Regions from separate parts of the Bacillus sp. SIMBA_154 genome, predicted to be linked through region 1. Evidence: riboswitches for the same ligand, from Rfam matches in the RefSeq annotation. Region 1 holds a riboswitch; the other holds the start of a gene.

Region 1 (3,426 bases):
TCAATATACTTATCGATGGCCGTGGTCTTCTTAGCACAAGTTTTTGGTGTGGACTTATCCATCGGTCAGCAGATCACGATTATCCTTGTTCTGATGCTCACATCAAAGGGAGCAGCTGGGGTAACAGGAAGCGGATTTATCGTGCTGGCATCTACACTTGCTGCACTTCAGGTCATTCCGCTTGAAGGGCTTGCACTGCTGCTTGGTGTTGACCGATTCATGAGTGAAGGAAGAGCCATTACAAACCTGATTGGAAATGGAATTGCAACCATTGTTGTAGCGAAAAGTGAAGGTGAATTTGACGAAGCGAAGAGTAAAACAGCGCTTCAGGAAATGCGAAATATCAAGCAAGCCGTTTAGTATAAAAAACAACCAAAAACCGAAACCTTATGTTCTACATGGGGTTCGGTTTTTTCTTGTGATGAAAAGAAAAAACCGAAAAGCTTGATAAAATTAGAACGAATCGTAAGACCTCAATGACCTTTTGTTATATAATTTACAGAAAGATCCGATATAATGTATATCAGATACGATGAAAAATAGACTTTAGTCCTGGCAGGTGTGGAACGTAATGGCAGCATTTTTAAAATTGTTCGAAAAACCCGGTGTTAAGCGGTTTTCAGTATTTGTAGTATTAGCCACAGTATTGTATCTATTAAGAGGAATGATGAATTTAATTCTCCTGACCTTCATATTCACCTTTTTGATGAATCGGTTAGAAGGGGTCATTAGGGGCTTTTTAAATCACTTCCTAAAAATAGGACAGAAATCGGTCATTACCCTTTTGTATATTCTCCTGGCTGGTGGATTGACGTTTGGCGGATTCGTTTTTGTGCCAATCATCGCCAAACAGGTGGAGCAGTTATTTCATTTAGGAAAGAAAATTGCAGATCATCCACAAGATTTACCCTTCTTTGACGTCATCACCAACGTATTCGGAGATTTCAAAATATCAGCTTACTTTGAGAAAGGGTTTAATTTCCTCTATACATACTTAACAGATTTCAGCACGTTCAGTATCCAGGTCATTATGTCCTTAATATTAAGCATGTTCTTCCTGTTTGAAAAGGAACGCCTCATCCAATTCATGAACAAGTTCAAAACGAGTAAAATCTCCGTGTTCTATCATGAAATTGCTTTCTTTGGACGTAAATTCTCCAGAACGTTTGGAAAGGTACTCGAAGCACAGTTTATCATTGCCACCGTTAACTGTGTCTTAACGACAATTGCGCTTGGGATTATGGGTTTTCCGCAGTTATTTGGATTAGCGGTCATGGTCTTTTTGCTAGGCTTAATTCCTGTAGCGGGTGTGGTCATCTCTCTCATTCCATTGAGCATCATTGCGTATACACTTGGAGGCGGAATGTATGTCCTTTATATTGTGCTGGTCATCGTCATCATCCATGCAATCGAAGCCTATTTCTTAAATCCGAAGCTCATGTCGGCTAAAACAGAACTCCCTATTTTCTTCACATTTATTGTGCTGATTTTCTCTGAGCACTATATTGGCATTTGGGGACTCATTATCGGTATCCCAATCTTTGTGTTTATTTTAGACATTTTGGAGGTCACAAATAAGGAAGAAAGTAATTAAAAAGTTCATATGAACCTGTTTACAATTTTCTAAAAATAAGGTATAAATAGTATGAAAATATCATAATAACCACACGCTTAATCCTTCTAAAGGAATGGGGGACCCATGTTTTTGGGGTGAATTTTTCTTTCATTAGAAAAAAGGACATCTCTTCGTCCTAACCCGTCAGCTAACCTCATCAGCGTGAAGAGAGTAAACGGTGGTATATGTAAGAACACGCAGACCCACGAGAAAACTCTCTCGTGGGTCTTTTTGACGAGGAAGGGGAGATTTTATTGAAGCTGGCTACAAAAATTATCATTGCCCTCATTGTAGGTGCAATCACGGGACTTTTGCTTAACATTTTTGCTCCAAATGTATTCAAAATGTTAGATCCTTATCTGTTCACACCTCTAGGTCAAATCTTCTTGAATCTTATCAAAATGTTAGTTGTGCCAATCGTGTTCTTTTCCATCACACTTGGCGTGGCAGGCCTTGGTGATCCGAAAAAGCTTGGCAGAATTGGCGCAAAAAGCATCTCATACTTTTTACTGACAACAACATTCGCTATTATCATTGCAATGTCTTTAGCGTTATTAATTAAACCTGGTTCCTTTGGTTCTTTCGATACAAAGGGGGCAGAATATACACCTCAAGAAGCACCATCTACGGCTGACACATTATTAAACATCATTCCAACAAATCCAGTTCAATCTCTAGTTGAAGGTAACATGCTGCAAATCATTGTGTTCTGTGTTTTCTTAGGTCTAGGCATTGCAGTACTAGGTAAAAAAACAGAAGGGTTACTCAAAATATTAGAACAAGGCAATGAACTCATGATGTACCTTGTGGGAGTAGTCATGAAATTTGTTCCATACGGAACATTTGGCTTAATTGTAACGGCGATTGGGAGCCAAGGTCTTGATGCAATTAAAGCCATGGGGCTGTACTTTTCAGTGGTTCTAGTAGCGCTATTTGTTCATTTCTTTCTCACCTATGGTTCAACTTTGGCTTTATTTGCAAAACGAAATCCTTTTACATTCTTTAAAGATTTTTCACCTGCGATGGTCGTGGCGTTTAGTACGTCAAGCAGTAGTGCAGTTCTTCCTGTTTCAATGGAAACTGCTCAAAAAAAGCTGAAAGTACCAGAGCCAATATCTAGCTTTGTGCAGCCATTAGGCGCGACAATCAATATGGATGGGACGGCGATTATGCAAGGGGTCGCAACCATCTTTATTGCTCAAGTGTTTGGGATTGAATTGACACTCATGCAAATGATCACAGTTATATTAACCGCCGTATTAGCCAGTATCGGGACAGCCGGCGTACCGGGGGTTGGCTTAATTATGCTGGCCATGGTTCTGAATTCTGTGGGGCTTCCTGTTGAAGGCATTGCGCTCATCCTTGGTATTGACCGCTTATTAGATATGGCGAGAACCGTTGTTAATATTACAGGTGACGCAGCATGTGCGGTGATTGTGACAGAAACTGAGAAAAAACATGAGAAGGACGCATCATCACCTAATTTATCAATGTAATGTTCAAAAGGGCTGACTTGGATCAGCCCTTATTTTCGTGGAACGGCTTGTTTTGCGTGATATACTTTTAACAGAATGAGCGGCCTTACTTGCCGCCATAGGCTTTACATCAGAAGGAGGAACCACTTTGCAGTCTGCTGTTCTAAAAGTAGAGAAAGTCGATAAACAAATTGGCCGACATATGATTTTGCAAGATATTTCTATGGAGATTGGGCAAGGAGAGATTGTCGGTTTACTTGGACCAAATGGGTCTGGAAAAACGACCTTGATTCGGCTGATCGTGGGCTTGATGAGAAAAAACAATGGCCGAATCAT
Region 2 (3,426 bases), on a different contig from region 1:
TTGCTATTGGGGCGAAAAGAAGCTGGGATGGAAGGATCAAATCGATTGAGCAAACTGCGAAAATCAAAACAGAAAGTAATCTTCTCACGTTAGCGGTAAGAACCCTGACAGCAAAGAAAAAAGAACAGCCCGTCTTATTTGTCACAGCTGACCAGCCAAGAACAATTGCTGAAAAAATCAATGTTCTCACTCAACCAGAACTGACAGGTCAACTTACTGGTACGGACTTAATGCTTCAAAAGGTCGTAGCTAAAACCTCTAAGCCATCTCACCATATCCGTTTAAAAGATTTTGGCGGAGATGATGTCACTGTTGGGACCAAAAAGACGGCTTCTGATCACTACTATTATCCGAGAGCATTGATTGCTAACCGAAAATCAGGCGCCAAGCTAAATCTGTCATTTAAAAAATCTGATGCAGCGAACAAAGCAGAACGCCTAACTGTTATGATCAATGACGAACCGCACGACGTACCATTAACAAAACTAGGAAACAAAGATGAGAATGGATTCTATCATGTGTCTATTCCAGTCGATTCACACGTACTTCAAAAAAATGAATATATTGATTTGCAATTTGTCACAACTGGTTTTAAAAACATGGAATCCTGCAGACATACGGATGAAGAAGGCTGGATTTTCATTGACAAGAACAGTTCTCTTCAAATTCCAGAAGGAACAACTAGTGATACACCGGATTTAGCTGTATGGCCGCTTCCTTTCACTTCAAAGGCTCAGCAAGAAAAAACATTGATCATCATGCCGGATCAAATCAACCGTGAAACGATCAATCAAATGGCGATGCTCACAGAATCATTTAGTCAGCCAGCAGCTGCTCAATATCATTTGATCAAAGCCTCTAATGTGACAAACGAACAATTGAAGAATCACTCTCTCATTTTCATCGGGGGCATTCAAACGTTCTCTCTTTTAAAAGAAAAAGCGAATGATCTGATCGTTCCGACGAAAAAGGAACAATATGATGTATCCTCTTTTGGCATGATCAACGAAACAACTGCTCGTATTGTATGGACGCAGCCATCTGTTTGGAATAAAGAACAGACAATGATAGTCTTTTCAGGAATGAATGCAGCTGAAGCTGATGTGTCAAATGAAGTGATTCATTTCCTCCAAACAAATACAGAGACCGCAACAGTTGCGATAGAGAGCAAAAACAAAGACATGTTCTCTAATCATCAAACGATCAGCAGCACATCAAGCAATCTGAAAATAGGTGAAAAACAAAGCAGCAGTGAGTCTTGGATCTACTTTGCATGTATAGCTGCGCTCATCATTTTTGTGCTAGTGATGATTATCTATTTCTTACGAAAAAACCGCAAAAAGACTGAGTCATAAACGATCAAAAGACCTTGAAAAAATCTCTTTACTTTGGTGTCGAACGGGAGTATGATCTCTTTTATAAAAGACCAATCGCTGAATCATTTCGATGAGCGGGGGAACCAATTGTGGTATAAAAACCACGTGGGGTGAATCCTTTTCAGGTAGGGCAAAGTCTCATGCGCCCGAATCCGTCAGCTAACCTCGTAAGCGTTAAAGAGAGCAAAGACCAACCTGTGATCTAAACAATAGGCACAGGGGCATTCTATTGCCTCTGTGTCTTTTTGGTGATCGATCTTTTGTAACTTAAATCGTTTGACACTAAAGGAGCGGGCATCACATGTACAGTTTGATGAAGCGTATTTTAATTGGTAAACCATTAAAATCACAGGCAGCAGGAGAACAAAAACTATCAAAAATCAAAGCTTTGGCATTATTGTCATCAGACGCATTTTCATCAGTTGCATACGGTACAGAACAAATCTTGATTGTTCTATCAGTCGTCAGTGCGGCAGCGTTTTGGTACTCACTCCCGATTTCAGGTTGTGTATTCATTCTTTTAATGGCGTTAATTCTATCTTACCGCCAGATTATCTATGCTTATCCAGAAGGCGGCGGGGCATATGTCGTCTCTAGCAGGAACTTAGGTGAAAAACCAGGGCTGATCGCTGGTGGATCATTGCTGGTAGATTATATTTTGACTGTAGCAGTGAGCATTTCAGCGGGTACCGATGCCATCACATCAGCTTTTCCAGCACTATATCCATATCACGTCTTGATTTCTATTGTATTGGTCATAGTGATTATGGTGCTCAACCTTCGTGGGTTGACGGAGTCGGCATCTATTCTGGCTTATCCTGTATACCTGTTTGTATTTTCACTTCTCATTTTAATTGGAGTCGGCGGCTTTAAACTATTAACAGGGCAAGTGCCGCCAGCACCTGAGCATACAGCATTTGGCACACATGTGTCAGGCATTACATTATTTCTTTTATTAAAAGCATTTTCGTCTGGCTGTTCTGCTCTGACTGGAGTAGAAGCCATTTCAAATACGATTCCATCCTTTAGAAAACCAGCTGCACAAAATGCAGCGAGAACATTACTGATGATGGGGGGATTACTGGCCGTTCTCTTTTTAGGTGTGACACTGCTTGCATTTGGTTTTGGCATCTCGCCAAAGCCAGAAGAAACGGTTGTGTCACAAATTGCATCAGACACATTTGGACGTACGTTTTTCTATTATGTTATTCAGGCTGTCACGGCGTTAATTTTGATATTAGCGGCAAATACCGGCTTTTCAGCCTTTCCTTTATTGGCTGTCAACTTAGCAAAAGATAAATATATGCCGCGCATGTTTACAGTAAGAGGAGATCGACTTGGTTACTCCAATGGCATTATCTTTTTAGGCGTAGCCTCCATGCTGCTTATTTGGCTGTTTGATGGGAAAACTGAACACCTGATTCCGTTATATGCTGTTGGTGTATTTATTCCATTTACCTTGTCTCAGACCGGTATGTGTGTCAAATGGATTCGTGAAAAACCACAGGGCTGGAAAATGAAAATGCCAATTAATATACTGGGAGCACTTATTTCTTTCACGGTTCTCATGATTCTCATTTTGACCAAGTTCCATCTTGTATGGCCAGTTTTTATTTTCATGCCAATCGTTCTATTTATGTTTCATTCCATCAAAAAGCATTACCTGTCTGTAGGAGAACAACTACGTTTACTGAATGAAACAGAGCCTGTTGAGATCAAAGGAAATGTAGTCATCGTACCAATAGCAGGTGTAACACGTGTCGTCGAACAATCTGTTCAATATGCAAAATCCTTATCAGAGCAGGTCATAGCGGTTCACGTCTCCTTTGATAAAGAGAAAGACAAGAGGATTGAAGCAGATTGGGAAAAGCTGAATAGTGATGTGCGTCTTGTGATTTTACATTCGTCTTATCGAAGTCTCATTCACCCTCTTGATAAATTTCTTGAAACGATTGAGGCAAAAGCAAATGCGCATCAATACAAAGTGATGGTGCTCGTGCCTCAATTTATCCCGAAAAAAAGATGGCATACCATCTTGCATAATCAATCT

What was found. Region 1 has a riboswitch for cyclic di-AMP ahead of R0K30_RS20120 (dicarboxylate/amino acid:cation symporter). Riboswitches for the same ligand answer to the same signal wherever they lie in the genome.
Region 2: linked by a shared signal. The riboswitch ahead of R0K30_RS09395 (APC family permease) and the one ahead of R0K30_RS20120 (dicarboxylate/amino acid:cation symporter) in region 1 are both predicted to bind cyclic di-AMP.

The regions. Positions count from the first base shown of each region.
Region 1 covers NZ_JAWJBV010000027.1:12,930-16,355, reverse strand. Annotated here, with positions in the region: gene dctP (C4-dicarboxylate transporter DctP) at 1-360, shown strand, start outside; gene R0K30_RS20125 (AI-2E family transporter) at 572-1,594, shown strand; cyclic di-AMP (ydaO/yuaA leader) riboswitch at 1,659-1,792, shown strand; gene R0K30_RS20120 (dicarboxylate/amino acid:cation symporter) at 1,870-3,111, shown strand; gene R0K30_RS20115 (ABC transporter ATP-binding protein) at 3,239-3,426, shown strand, end outside.
Region 2 covers NZ_JAWJBV010000004.1:212,790-216,215, forward strand. Annotated here, with positions in the region: gene R0K30_RS09390 (cellulose biosynthesis cyclic di-GMP-binding regulatory protein BcsB) at 1-1,355, shown strand, start outside; cyclic di-AMP (ydaO/yuaA leader) riboswitch at 1,422-1,565, shown strand; gene R0K30_RS09395 (APC family permease) at 1,678-3,426, shown strand, end outside.